4 regions of the Desulfofundulus sp. JL263-se genome follow, and region 4 is predicted to be linked to each of the others. Evidence: riboswitches for the same ligand, from Rfam matches in the RefSeq annotation. Region 4 holds a riboswitch; each other region holds the start of a gene.

Region 1 (3,474 bases), 1.5 Mb from region 4:
CCATGCTTGAACACCTGGTGGGGGTGGAAGAATATATATTCGGGAAAAATTTAAGCAACCTTTGACACGTCACCTGTCAAAAATGATAGGTGGCTTTTATGATTTTTGCACGGGGTGGTATATTTCAGATAATCATATCCAGCGAACTGCTGAGGATTAGCGGTACCCGGGCCTGCATTGCCAGTTTGAGCCGCCTTTCCACTTCAGCCCAATTAACCAGTTGCCACCAGGCCTTCACGTAGTCCGCGCGCCGGTTTTGGTAATCCAGGTAATAGGCATGCTCCCAGACGTCCAGTACCAGGATGGGGATGCCGCCCCATTGGGTTAGGTCCTGGTGCTTTTCAGCGGTGAGAATTTCCAGCCGCTCCCAGGTAGGCTGCCATACCAGAACCGCCCATCCCGATGCTTCCACGTCTGTGGCTGCGGCAGCAAATTGTTCTTGGAAAGTGAAAAAACCACCAAAATAGTTGTTAATCTGCCGCCACGTTTCAGGGCCGGGCTGCCCGGTACCCCTCGGTGTCATTATGGTCCAAAAAACGCTGTGCAGTATGTGCCCCGAGCCGTAAAAGGCCAGTTCCCTTTCCCAGTGTTTAATCAGGGAAAAATCCCTTTTCCGCCTTGCTTCTGTCAGCTTCAGCTCTGCCTTGTTCAGGCCATCAACATAAGATTTATGGTGGCGGTCATGGTGGACGCGCAGGGCGGTCCCGCTTATTACCGGTTCCAGGGCATTATAGGGATAAGGTAAAGGAGGCAGCTGGTGGCCGCCGGGCGGTACGGATTGAACGGCCCACAAATCACGCATAGTTAAGATTCTCCTTTCAAATTGGAAACCTGTGGTAATTATATTATGGTTTTATCATGGAAAAGTTCCTGATAACTCCTAATAATTAAAGAATCAGGGGGGAATGGCAAGCCGGGGTTTGGATGGTTTTATCCTTGACAATGTTAAAATTAGTTAATAGAATGTGTATTGACAATTTAGTAGCACGCATTTCCAGGTGCCCGTAAGGGATAATAGGGAACCGGGTGAGAATCCCGGGCGGTCCCGCCACTGTAACCGGTAGTCCGCCTCATTACCACCTTCTGTCGTCCTTTAAGGCAAGGCAGTTGGGAAGGGAGGTCAGGGCGCTATTCCGGAAGCCAGGAGACCTGCCTGGAAGTGTTCTTGTGCTGCCACGGGGATATGGCGGCAAGGGAAAAAACGTGGGGATGATGGCAAAGTCCGCATCAATAAGGGTGCGGGCTTTTTATTTTAGAAAATTTTGGAAAAGGAGGGAATTAAATGACTCTATTGGAGAGCGCCAGAGAGGGGAAAATTACACCGGTCATGGAACGGGTGGCCGGGCAGGAGAAAGTTACCCCGGAATTTATAAGACAGGGAATTGCCGAAGGGAAAATAGTCATACCCCGTAACGCCCGGCGCAGCAGCAGTTTTCCTGTAGGTATAGGCGCGGGCCTGCGGACCAAGGTAAGTGCCAGTATAGGATTGTACGGCAAGGACGCCCGGATTGACGTCGAAGTCAAAAAAATTAAGGCCGCGGTAAAGGCGGGAACGGATTCTATCATGGACTTGAGCGTAAGCAGGGATATCGATGCCATGCGTAAAGAAGCGCTGGCGGCCACTCCCACACCCGTGGGGACTTTGCCCCTTTACCAGGCCATAGCCGAGGCCGGTGAAAAATACGGCTCCGCCGTTAAGATGACTGTTGACGAGCTTTTTGAGGTAATTGAGCGCCAGGCCGCCGACGGTGTGGATTTTCTGGCCCTTCACTGTGGTACCACCATGGAAATTGTAGAGCGCGCCAAGAGGGAAGGCCGGATAGATCCCCTGGTGAGTTACGGGGGCTCTCACCTTATAGGCTGGATGATTTATAACCAGAGGGAAAACCCCTTGTATGAGTACTATGACCGGGTGCTGGAGATTGCCCGCAAATATGATGTCACGGTCAGTCTTGCCGACGGCATGAGGCCGGGGTGTCTGTACGATTCCCTGGACGGCGCGCAAGTACACGAGCTGGTAATTTTGGGAGAATTGGTAAGACGTGCCCGGGAGGCCGGGGTCCAGGTAATGGTCAAGGGTCCGGGACATGTACCTTTAAACCAGCTTAAGGCAACCATTACCTTGCAGAAGAGTCTTTGCAAGGGCGCGCCGTATTTTGTCTTCGGCCCCGTGGTAACCGACATAGCGGCCGGTTACGACCACATCAGCGCCGCCATCGGCGGGGCCATAAGTGCCTGGGCGGGAGCTGAATTTATTTGCTATGTTACGGCAGCTGAACACATAGGTCTCCCCGACGCCCGGCAAGTGCACGAAGGGGTGGTGGCGGCCCGCATCGCCGCCCACGCCGCGGATCTGGCCAGGGGCCTTAAGGGGGCTGCAGAATGGGATTTAGAACTGTCCAGGGCCAGAAAAGAGCTCAATTGGGAAAAACAGCTCGCCCTGGCCATAGACCCCCACCGGGCGGGAGAAATAAGAAAGAATCGCAGCGAGGAATCTTCGCCGGCCTGTGCCATGTGCGGTAAATACTGTGCCATGAAAATAGTATCCGAGTACCTGGGGACATACAAGCACAGCTGTTAAAAAGAAGGGGTGAGAAAATGACTCAAGTACTGGCGGCCCGCGCGGGCAAAATTACTCCCGAAATGGAAGCGGTGGCCTACCGGGAAAACGTGGACCCCGAATTTATCCGGGAAGGTGTTGCCCTTGGCAAAATTGTTATTCCTAAAAACGTTAAGCGCAAGGAATTTAACTACTGCGGCATTGGAGATGGCTTGCGGGTCAAGGTAAATGTCCTTATCGGCACTTCCAGCGAGCGGGACCAGGTAGAAGTGGAGGCAAGGAAACTGGCCATTGCGGAGGAAGCAGGATGCGACAGCGTTATGGATTTAAGCACCGGGGGAGATATCGACGGTATGAGAAGGCAGACCCTGGCCAAAGCAAGGGTTCCCGTGGGCAGCGTGCCCGTTTACCAGTGTGCCGTTGAAGCCAGGGAAAAAAGAGGCAGCATTGTGGCCATGACGGCGGAGGATATGTTTGCAGCCATAGAAAAGCAGGCGTCAGAAGGTGTGGATTTCATGGCCATTCACTGTGCCCTGAATTTTGACGTTATAAAGCGTCTTAAGGCTACCGGGCGGGTTACCGATGTGGTCAGCCGGGGCGGTGCTTTTTTGATTGCCTGGATGCTGCATCATAACAGGGAAAACCCCTTATACGAGCAATTTGACCGCCTGCTGGCCATATTGAAAAAGTATGACGTAACTTTGAGCCTGGGGGACGCCATTCGCCCCGGTTCCACCGCCGACTCGCTGGACGGGGCCCAGCTGCAGGGCTTGATTGTTGCCGGTGAACTGGTGGCCAGGGCCAGGGAGGCAGGAGTGCAGGTCATGGTGGAGGGTCCGGGACACGTCCCCATGCATCACATAGAGGCTACTATACTGCTGCAAAAGCGCCTGTGCCACGGCGCGCCTTATTTT
Region 2 (3,474 bases), 1.5 Mb from region 4:
GGGTCAACGGGATTTGCCGACCTTTTTTTGGTTCCCTGCGCGGTGCCGGAATTGCGGCTGGAACAGGTTGACTGCACGTGCTTGTTTCTCGGTAAAAAATTAAGGGCCCCTCTTTTAATTAATGCCATGACCGGCGGGCATCCGGATGTATTGGAGATTAATGCTGCCCTGGGTGAGGTGGCGTCCCGTACGGGAATTGCCGTTGCAGTGGGCTCCCAGCGGGCGGCCCTGGAAAATCCCGGTGTAAGGAAAACATATACGATTATGCGGGAAAAAAATCCCGGCGGAGTGGTGCTGGCGAATTTAGATGCGGGGTGCCGTCTCGAGGATGCTCTGGAAGCGGTGGAAATGGTGCAGGCGGACGGTATACAGTTATATTTGAACGTGGCCCAGGAACTCAGCATGCCCGAAGGAGACGTGGACTTCAGGGGTGTAATGGATAATATAGCCCGCCTGGTGGGCGAGTTGCCCGTGCCGGTTATAGTTAAAGAAGTGGGGTTTGGCATGAGCCGTGAGACGGTAAAGTCTTTGGCTGATATGGGGGTAAAGTACCTGGATATTGGCGGCCGCGGGGGTACAAATTTTGCCGCCATTGAAGGACGACGGCGGGGAAAGTCTGATGTCCCCCTTTTGGATTGGGGAATACCGACAGCACCGGCTTTATTGGAGGCGCTAAGCGTTTCGGGGAATGTGGAAATTATTGCTTCCGGCGGTATCCGCTCGGCAGGCGATGTGGCCAAGGCTCTGGTGGCGGGGGCCGGATTGGTGGGGATAGCGAGGCCCTTTTTGCAGATCTTGATGGAACGCGGGACTGAGGGCCTGGTAGAATATATTGAGGAAATGAAGACGGGCCTGCGGAGTATAATGATGGCGCTGGGCACAGGGCGCCTGGATATGTTGCGAACCAAACAGTTGGTTATTACAGGTATGACGGCCCAGTGGCTCATGCGGCGGGGAATAGATATAAACCGGTATGCCTGCAGGTAAAAAATTTTGAATTAAAGGAGGATTTTTCCCCAAAGGCATAGAACAAAATTTAAAAACACTTATGCCCAGCAGGTGCCCTTCGGGGAGAATAGGGAATCAGGTGAGAATCCTGAGCGGTCCCGCCACTGTAACCGGGAAGTGCCCGCCATTATGCCACTGGCGCGAGCGGGAAGGCACGAGAGTGTGCCACTGCCGTGCCGGGAAGGCGGCAGGGTGCGAAGCCCGGAAGCCAGGAGACCTGCCTGCTTGGGGATAGCCCTGCGGGAAAGGGCGCTGCAGTGGATGATGGTAAAGTCCACGGCCTTTTAAGGTCGTGGACTTTTAATTTTGTTAAAGGGGAGGCTTTAAAAAATGGAACTGCTAAATAAAACTATCCAATCCATTGTTAGTTTGGACCACGGTGCCATGGAAAAGGCAAAGGAAAGGCTGGATAACCTTATTAAACCCCCAGGTAGCCTGGGAATGCTCGAGGAATTGGCCGCAAAGATGGCCGGTATAACGGGACATCCCCGGCCAATGGTGGGAGGAAAATCAGTAATATTGATGGCCGGTGATCACGGCGTAGTGGAAGAAGGGGTAAGTGCCGCGCCCCAGGAGATTACCAGGCAGATGCTTCCCAATTTTGTCCGGGGAGTTGCCGGCATAGGGGTACTGGCCCGGCAGGCCGGGGTAAGGTTGGTTGTAGTGGACGTAGGCGTAAAGGGGCCTGTAAACATACCCGGGGTAATTTCTCGCAAAGTGAGGCCTGGTACCGGTAATATATCCAGAGGGCCGGCTATGGCCAGGGATGAGGCGGTGCAGGCTGTAGAAGTGGGAATTGAATTGGCAAAAACAGAAATCAGCCAAGGTGCAACCATTTTGGCAACCGGTGATATGGGAATTGGCAACACTACTCCCAGCAGTGCTATTTTAGCCGCCCTGGGTGGATATACTGCAGATGAGGTTACCGGCAGGGGTACACTGGTAAATGACGATGTGCTGGCCAGAAAACGTGAAGCGGTGATCAGGGCGCTGGAGGTTAACAGGCCGGATCCGGAGGATGGCCTGGATGTGTTGTCCAAAGTGGGAGGCCTTGAAATCGGCGGCTTAACCGGTGTTATCCTGGGTGCTGCCGCCTGCCGGGTTCCCGTTCTTTTAGACGGGTTTATTTCTACGGCTGCCGCCCTGGTGGCCGCGGCCATTGAGCCCAAGTGCAGGGATTACATGATTGCATCTCACCTGTCCGCGGAGCCCGGGCATAAATTGATGCTGGAACATTTGGGTTTAAAGCCCATGCTGTACATGAATATGCGGTTGGGAGAAGGTACCGGGGCTGTGCTGGCCATGAACTTGGTTGATGCTGCCTGCAGGATACTTAATGAAATGGCTACCTTTGCCGAGGCTAACGTTATGGATTTAGAAGAAGATAAGATTTTAAAGTAAGCGTAAAAAGGCAGCCCTAATGCAAGGGCTGCCTTTTATCAGCATTTTTACCTGCCAGTTAACTACTTGGTTTGCGAAGGTCTTCAAATCTGGATTTAAGTTTTTCCGTAACTTGCGGTAGGGTTGTGTATTCCATTTCATCCAAATGCAGGCGGTGTGGCTCGAAGGGGCCCAAGCTGCGCAAGTATTGGGCGATTTCATTTGCTTTTTCCCGGGCTTTGTCGTAGGACGGGTCAGCAAAGAAATCCTGGGGACCGTGAAGTATACCATCGGCAAGTTGGAATCCCAGGGCTACTACCCGCGGGGGGCCGTCGAACCGTGTGGGTGTGCACTGGTTCATTCCCACCGGCATCAAGGGGCCCGAGTGGGATCCCCGCATCCACCCGGATACCAGGTGAGGATTGGCAAAGGGCTCAAGGACCTCGCCCACGGCAGGGAATCCGCTCTGGCACCTTACAATCAAAACCGGGTCATCCTTGCCCACGTAGCGCCCGGCCATCAAGTTCAAACGCTGGGTACTGCTGACAGCACAAATATCTCCGCTGTCCCGGTGGAAAACCCGCTTAATACAGAATCTCCCGGGAGCTCCTATGAATACCAGCATGTCGTAAATATCTTCGGGACATGAGAACATTACTTTTCGGTTTTTAATGAGGTCACGCACATCGAACTTAAATCCGTTATGCATTTTGGGGTCAATTACCAGTCCAGCTGTATTAAACGGGTCGGCGAATATTTTGTAGAGGGGCAGGTTCCATGCTCCGGGCTCTGTTTTATCCGCCATGAATATAACCACGGGCTCGCTGGTACGCTCCTCGAACTCCATTTCCGCCACCCCGGGCCCCATTCCTTTGATGTTACCCGAAAAGGCATCGGAAAGAAGGTCCTGCCCCGCACCGTATAACTTTAAACGCTTGGCCACTTCGGTGCAAGCCTGGAAGGTATCCCATGCCAGCTGGTGTATTTCTCCGTTATTACGTCCTCCCTCGTGGGTCATAATCAGGTTGATATCATCTCCCACGTGGGTGACATAAGAGTCTATAAGGAGAGGATTGCCAGAGAGCA
Region 3 (3,474 bases), 880 kb from region 4:
GGTTACGGAAATATTAGCAGTGATTACGTTAGCCGAGTCATTACCATTAGCCCGGGGTATTCCACGCAATATTTCCCTGATACTGTTGGTACTTGGAATTATTTTAATATATTCCAACGATGCCGGCTTGTTTACCTGGCTTAAAGCTTTCGGGCAAAATGTTGGCATAATTACATTACTTGTCCTGGTACCACAGCTGGCTATTCCTTTGCGGTGGGAACGTTATACACATGCCCTGGCTGACTTCTACCGTGCCAGTGTTAATAATAACTGGCGGCTTTACCTGTATTCCACTTTAATGACTCATTTCCTGGGTGTTATATTGAACGTTGGTTCAGTGGTAGTGATGTATAACCTGGTAAAAGATAAACTCTACGGAGACAACGGGCGCATAGTTTTAAATGCAATCAACAGGGGATTTGCCAATTGTGTCATGTGGTCCCCGTATTCTGCCATCATGGCAGTGGTTCTTGGTAAACTGCATGTGACATGGGCTTCGGTGGTGCTCGTGAACTTTCCACTGGCTATGATCGCTTTTGCTGGTGGGTTTTTAATGGTTTTTTTTGGGGGAATTTTTCCACGAAAAAATTACCTTTACCAGGCCAGGCTTGGCTTGGAAAATTTCCCCCAAAATTTTGGGGGAATTTTTCCACGAAAAAATTACCTTTACCAGGCCAGGCTTGGCTTGGAAAATTTCCCCCAGTGGAAAAACCAAAATTCCGAACAAATTAAATCAAAACTTAAACCAGATAATCGCGCCGTTTTATTAACAATGATTTTTACAGGAATGGGTATTACCGTGGCTATGTTATTGGTGGAATGGATAACCGGTTTAAATATGATTTTAATTGTATGCTTAGTTGCTACATTGTTTCCCTTGTTTTGGTCGTTTTTGCCCGGTCATAAAGAGATTTACAAGGAGGGGATGAGAAATTACTTCCAGGTTACTCTCCCCTTGTTGCGCGGGGAAGTGGTTTTGTTCTTAAGTGCCGGTTTTTTTGCTGCTTCCTTTGCTAACAGTGAGGCCGGTAAATATATTATCACCATGTTACAAGTAATGGCCGGTTATGGCCAGCTGGTAATAGAGTTAACCATTCTTTTGGCTATTGTAATATTAGCCATTGCTGGCGTTCATCCAGTGGTTTCCGCTAGTATATTAGCCAGCAGCCTTGACCCGCCGGCAATAGGCTTACCTGCTGAGAGCTTGGCGGCAATTCTTGTTATGAGCTGTGCCATTGCAAATGTAAGTTCACCTTCTACAGCTGTTAACATGATGCTTAGCAGGTTTTCGGGAAGAAACCCCATAGAAATAAGTTTGCGCTGGAATATACGGTACGTGGCTGTAACCGGTTTAATGCTCAGCTTTATTGTCAGTATAATATTTTAAATTTGGGCAGGCCCGGATCTATTAGGATAAGGTGGTGTCCGGTAATGGTAAAATATCGGGAAGTTATTTTGTAGACTTAATTAACTATAGTAAGATTGGTGATAGGGAAGTTGAATATGTTGACAATATAGTAAAACTGTGTTATGTTTTCTTCAAGTTAACTAACTATTTTACAAAAAATATTATAAAAGGAACAGGTGCTTTTACCGGAAGGTAAGGCTTAAAAGGGAAGCCGGTGCAAATCCGGCGCGGTCCCCGCCACTGTGATGGGGAGAGGTTTCACATCAAGTCACTGTTTGGTCCAGCACTCAACGGTTCGCAAAGTATTGTAACGGCGTTGGTTATTTTTTGGGTAATATTCACTTACTTTGAGTAACTAAAAGTATCATTGAGTGCTGGACTGGATGGGAAGACGTGAAATCTCGATGAACCTGAGCCAGGAGACCTGCCTGTTCCGCCAAACTGCCGGCGCCTACGGGTGATGGGGAGGTGGTTGTTTTTATGCCCAGTTAGGGATTGAACCCCCGGCCTTTTTGTAGGCCGGGGTTTTTTGATAGGGGGAGATACCTTGTTAGAGGAAATACCGTGGTTTAAAAAGCAGGTTTCTAGTTGGGGGTTAGAGAAATGTTACCAAGAAAAAATGTTCTTTTAACAGTTGTAGTAATATCAATTTTTTGCTTAGTATTTGCAAATAATGTACAAGCTGCAGATATTAGTAGTTTAACTCAGGAACGAATTGATAAGGCAATAGACTACTTATACGGACAATATAATGAAAATGGAGAGAACATAAGCGAACTGGCGGCGGAAGCCCTGGCGGCAGCCGGGGAAGACCTGGACAGCAGTGGGTGGAGTAAAACGCTAAAAAAACTAATTATCGAAGATGCCAAAAAGATAGATAAAAACAGCAAGGTGGCGACAATTGGCAAGACAATACTGCTGCTGAATACGCTGGGAGATACTTCCGGTGAAAAAGAGAGACTGGCAGGGCTTTTGAAGGATCTGCAGGGGGAAGAAGGAAACTTTGGCGCGACGGTATACGAGCACGTGTGGCCGGTAATGGCGCTATCTGAGATGGGGGCTTTGGACGCAGAGCATCTGGATGTGACAAAAGCAGAAGAATGGCTGCTGGGCCAGCGGCTCAACAACGGTACCGGCGTGTGGGGATATACCTATGGAGGGACAGAATATGAAGATGTGGATGCTACGAGCTGGGCGATAAGAGCGCTGGCGGGTTTTCCGGATGCAATGGAGCAGGGTTCGGACTGCTACCGGGCCATACAGGACGGTTTAGCCTTTTTAAAGAGCAAACAAGGGACAAAAGGAGAAATAAGCAACTGGGACCCGGGAGTATCCACAGCGGAAGCGGTGCTTACCCTGCTGAAACTTGGTATAGACCCGCAGGGAGAGAACTGGACGGTAACGGATGAAGTATACGGTGAAAAAAACCTGATTACCTACCTGCTAAGTGACGAGGCACAAAATGATGACGGCAGCTTTGGGCCATATGCTAACGTGATGGGAACCTTTGCCCCACTCAAGGCGCTGGCAGCGTTCAAAGTGTCAGAATTCAATAATGGAGATTTAAATAGTGAAATAGATACAAAGATTGCCAGTGCTATTTCGTACCTATATAAAAAATTCTGCGAAGACAGAACTAACATAAGTGAACTGGCGGCGGAAGCCCTGGCGGCAGCCGGGGAAGACCTGGACAGCAGTGGGTGGAGTAAAACGCTAAAAAAACTAATTATCGAAGATGCCAAAAAGATAGATAAAAACAGCAAGGTGGCGACAATTGGCAAGACAATACTGCTGCTGAATACGCTGGGAGATACTTCCGGTGAAAAAGAGAGACTGGCAGGGCTTTTGAAGGATCTGCAGGGGGAAGAAGGAAACTTTGGCGCGACGGTATACGAGCACGTGTGGCCGGTAATGGCGCTATCTGAGATGGGGGCTTTGGACGCAGAGCATCTGGATGTGACAAAAGCAGAAGAATGGCTGCTGGGCCAGCGGCTCAACAACGGTACCGGCGTGTGGGGATATACCTATGGAGGGACAGAATATGAAGATGTGGATGCTACGAGCTG
Region 4 (3,474 bases):
GCATAGGTGGCAATTATGTTAAATACCAGCACCGTAAGCAGGCCTTCACTTATGGCCAGGGGAACCTGAGTAACGGCAAATACCGTGGCAAACTTGGCAAAGGATGCTGCCACCCCGCCGGCTTTTGCCGGAAAAGCCAGGGCCAGTTGCAGGGAGGTAACAACGTATGTAACGAGATCACCAAGCCCGGCCCCCAGGAACACCGCCAGCCAGGTGGGCACCCCCAGTTTTCGGGCACCTTTATAAACACCGTAGGCCACCAGCGGCCCGGCCACGGCCATGGAAAAAGTGTTGGCTCCCAAAGTGGAAAGCCCCCCGTGGGCCAGCAATAATGCTTGAAACAGAAGAACTATAAATCCCAGTACAGTCATGAGGATTGGCCCGAACATGATGGCGCCCAATCCCACGCCGGTGGGATGGGAACAACTTCCCGTTACTGAAGGAATTTTTAAAGCAGAAAGGACAAAGGCAAAAGCACCAACCAATCCCAGCAATATTTTAGTGCCGGGATTATACGTTGCCCAATTTGTAATAGAGCGAATGCCAAGCACCAAAAAGGGCAGGGTAGCCAGGGCCCAGAATGCCGCCCAGCCCACAGGGAGAAACCCCTCCATAATATGCATGGCAAAAGCAGGCCTGGGTACCGTCATGAACAGGACAAGCATATAAGTACTTAACAAAATAGTTCGCTTAAAGGAAATCATTAAATCACCTTCCTCCATTTTTCCCATTTTCCCTAAGCAAGCGAAATACTTCCTGCCACTTAAACACCGGTCCATTAGCTTTTCTCTTAATTATGACTACCGGTATTTTCAAGGAAAGGGCCGCAGACAACTTGGTATCCGTACCCCCGGCTTTTCCACTGTCCTTGGTGACTACCACTGATGCCCGGTACATTTTAAACAGGACCTTGTTAACTTGTTTGGAAAAAGGTCCCTGCATGGCCACAATATCCTTGGGTTTTATACCCATATCCTGGCATTTTTTAATAACCCTGTGCTCAGGCAACACCCTGACCACCAAACGTATGCCATGCTTTTCTTTAAGCCGCAGAAATGGTTCCAGCCCGTGACTTCCTGTTGTCAAAAATATGTTCTTTCCCAGTTGGGCTGCTTTTTCAGCGGCTTCCTCCATGGAATATACCGTATGAATAAGTTCATTTTCAGTAAAAACCGTTTCTTCACGCCCAATACGGTAAAAGGGTATCCCTGCAATATCGCAAACAGAAACCCAATTGTCACTGGTAGAATTGTAGTTGTCGAATACGGAAGAATGCCTGGCATCAACCACAGCGCGCACATTAATGTTTTTAAGCCACTCACCAGGGTCGGCGGGAATTTTTTCCTCAAACACAACGGCCCCGTCTTCCCGCGCCAATTCTTTTCCGTAACAACTTAAAGCAATAACTCCTACTTCCTGGCCTTCTTTAACTAAATGTTGAACCAATTTACGGCCTTCACTGATACCACCCAAAATCAATATCAAACTTGCTCACCTACCTAAAGAAAAGCCCCCGGATGTACCGGGGACAGATTTTTACCTAAATCTGGCCACATCTAACCACCCCCTAACACCCTGCGGATTAGTGGTAAAGTTAGACAGGCCCGTTCGCTGTTCAAGGTTTTGCGGCCCCAAGTGAGTATCACCTTTTTGGGTAACCTTTCCCGAACAGCGAAAAAAACAAAGGTTCAGGTTTAAGCCACGATTTCTCGAATCATGGCACCTGTCCTTCATATTCAATTGCCCATAAAAAACTAAAATAAAGAAAGGAGTCCTGGCAGTACATTGCCAGGAAGAGAGTACGGGTTAAAAATTTAAAGCACCCCTCTCCACGAAGAGTCAGGGTGCTTTTTAGCACTTTACAGCGTATTTATCCCCTACCAAAATGGTACACTGCCCCTCTCCACGGGAGGACATCACCAGTGCGCTACCCAGGCAGGTCTCCTGACTTATGGTTCATCACCTTCTTCCGCCTTCCCACCCGGTCCACCACTCAAAGGTATTTTGGTAGCTTGCAAGATAATAAACTTGCCTACGGTAATCCGATATCATAATAGTAATACCATTGAGTGCTGGGCTGGACAGTGGCCTTTAGGAAGAGGCTCCCCAATCACAGTGGCCGGACCGTCCAGGATTCTCACCTGGTTCCCTATTATCCCTACCTTTCGGTACGGGCACCTGGGTAGAAAAAATTATTAAATTAATTAGCTGTCTTAATGTTAACACAAATTTACCAATTTGTCCAGTATAAAGTTTAAATAAGCCCACATTCATCGTGGGCTTATTTATGCCGATTCTTCTTTTTTCTTGCGTTCAACGGAGATAACAAGAGGCTTTTCTTTCTTTTCTATAATTTCTTTGGTGATAATACACTTGGTAATATCATTCCGGGACGGAATATCATACATAATGTCCAACATTATTTCTTCCAGAATGGCCCTTAAGCCACGGGCACCTGTGTTGCGGCGCATGGCTTCCCGGGCAATGGCCTCGAGGGCCTCCTGCTGAAACTCCAGATTTACACCATCAAGTTCAAATAATTTTTGATATTGTTTGACGAGAGCATTCCTGGGTTCAGTGAGGATCCTGATCAGTGCCTCTTCATCCAGGGCATCAATGGTAACAATAACCGGCAGGCGTCCGACGAACTCGGGAATAAGACCGTATTTCAATAGATCCTCCGGAAGGATGTGCTTAAGGATCTGCCCGATATTTCGCTCCTTCTTAGGCTTAATGTCAGCCCCAAAACCTATGCCTTTCTTTCCGATACGATTTTCAATGATTTTTTCTATGCCGTCAAAGGCACCACCGCAGATAAACAGAATATTGGTAGTATCAAGCTGGATAAATTCCTGGTGAGGGTGTTTACGGCCGCCCTGAGGCGGAACACTGGCCACCGTCCCTTCCAGTATTTTTAACAGTGCCTGCTGAACACCTTCACCGGAAACGTCTCTGGTTATGGAAGGATTCTCTGACTTACGGGCAATTTTATCAATCTCGTCAATGTAAATAATGCCCTTTTCTGCCTTTTCTACATCATAATCGGCAGCCTGGATAAGTTTGAGCAGGATATTTTCAACATCCTCCCCCACATAACCGGCCTCGGTAAGGGAAGTGGCATCGGCAATGGCAAAAGGAACATTCAGCAGGCGTGCCAAGGTTTGTGCAAGCAACGTTTTACCACAGCCGGTGGGCCCCACCATAACAATATTGCTCTTTTGCAGTTCCACATCATCGATTTTTCCACCCAGGTTTATCCGCTTATAATGGTTATAAACCGCCACTGCCAGGGTTTTTTTGGCATCTTCCTGGCCGATTACATACTGGTCCAGTATTTCCTTAATTTCCCGTGGTTTAGGAATATCACCCAGTTCCAATCCAACATCTTCACCCAGTTCTTCCTCGATAATTTCGTTACATAATTCGATACACTCGTCACAAATGTATACACCGGGCCCGGCAACCAGTTTTTTA

The links. A riboswitch is a leader RNA that binds a small molecule or an ion and turns the genes downstream of it on or off. The one in region 4 is predicted to bind cobalamin.
Region 1: linked by a shared signal. The riboswitch ahead of thiC (phosphomethylpyrimidine synthase ThiC) and the one ahead of cobK (precorrin-6A reductase) in region 4 are both predicted to bind cobalamin.
Region 2: linked by a shared signal. The riboswitch ahead of cobT (nicotinate-nucleotide--dimethylbenzimidazole phosphoribosyltransferase) and the one ahead of cobK (precorrin-6A reductase) in region 4 are both predicted to bind cobalamin.
Region 3: linked by a shared signal. The riboswitch ahead of ACX4JR_RS01240 (S-layer homology domain-containing protein) and the one ahead of cobK (precorrin-6A reductase) in region 4 are both predicted to bind cobalamin.

What each region holds. Positions count from the first base shown of each region.
Region 1 covers NZ_CM149993.1:840,691-844,164, forward strand. The annotation lists gene ACX4JR_RS04300 (FadR/GntR family transcriptional regulator) at 1-65, shown strand, start outside; gene ACX4JR_RS04305 (superoxide dismutase) at 125-802, opposite strand; cobalamin riboswitch at 980-1,171, shown strand; gene thiC (phosphomethylpyrimidine synthase ThiC) at 1,283-2,581, shown strand; gene bzaB (B12 lower ligand biosynthesis ThiC-like protein BzaB) at 2,599-3,474, shown strand, end outside.
Region 2 covers NZ_CM149993.1:961,863-965,336, forward strand. The annotation lists gene fni (type 2 isopentenyl-diphosphate Delta-isomerase) at 1-987, shown strand, start outside; cobalamin riboswitch at 1,041-1,247, shown strand; gene cobT (nicotinate-nucleotide--dimethylbenzimidazole phosphoribosyltransferase) at 1,339-2,409, shown strand; gene fbp (fructose-1,6-bisphosphate aldolase/phosphatase) at 2,468-3,474, opposite strand, start outside.
Region 3 covers NZ_CM149993.1:235,657-239,130, forward strand. The annotation lists gene ACX4JR_RS01235 (hypothetical protein) at 1-1,387, shown strand, start outside; cobalamin riboswitch at 1,566-1,854, shown strand; gene ACX4JR_RS01240 (S-layer homology domain-containing protein) at 2,012-3,474, shown strand, end outside.
Region 4 covers NZ_CM149993.1:2,460,027-2,463,500, forward strand. The annotation lists gene ACX4JR_RS12750 (energy-coupling factor ABC transporter permease) at 1-722, opposite strand, end outside; gene cobK (precorrin-6A reductase) at 709-1,485, opposite strand; cobalamin riboswitch at 1,918-2,197, opposite strand; gene clpX (ATP-dependent Clp protease ATP-binding subunit ClpX) at 2,286-3,474, opposite strand, start outside.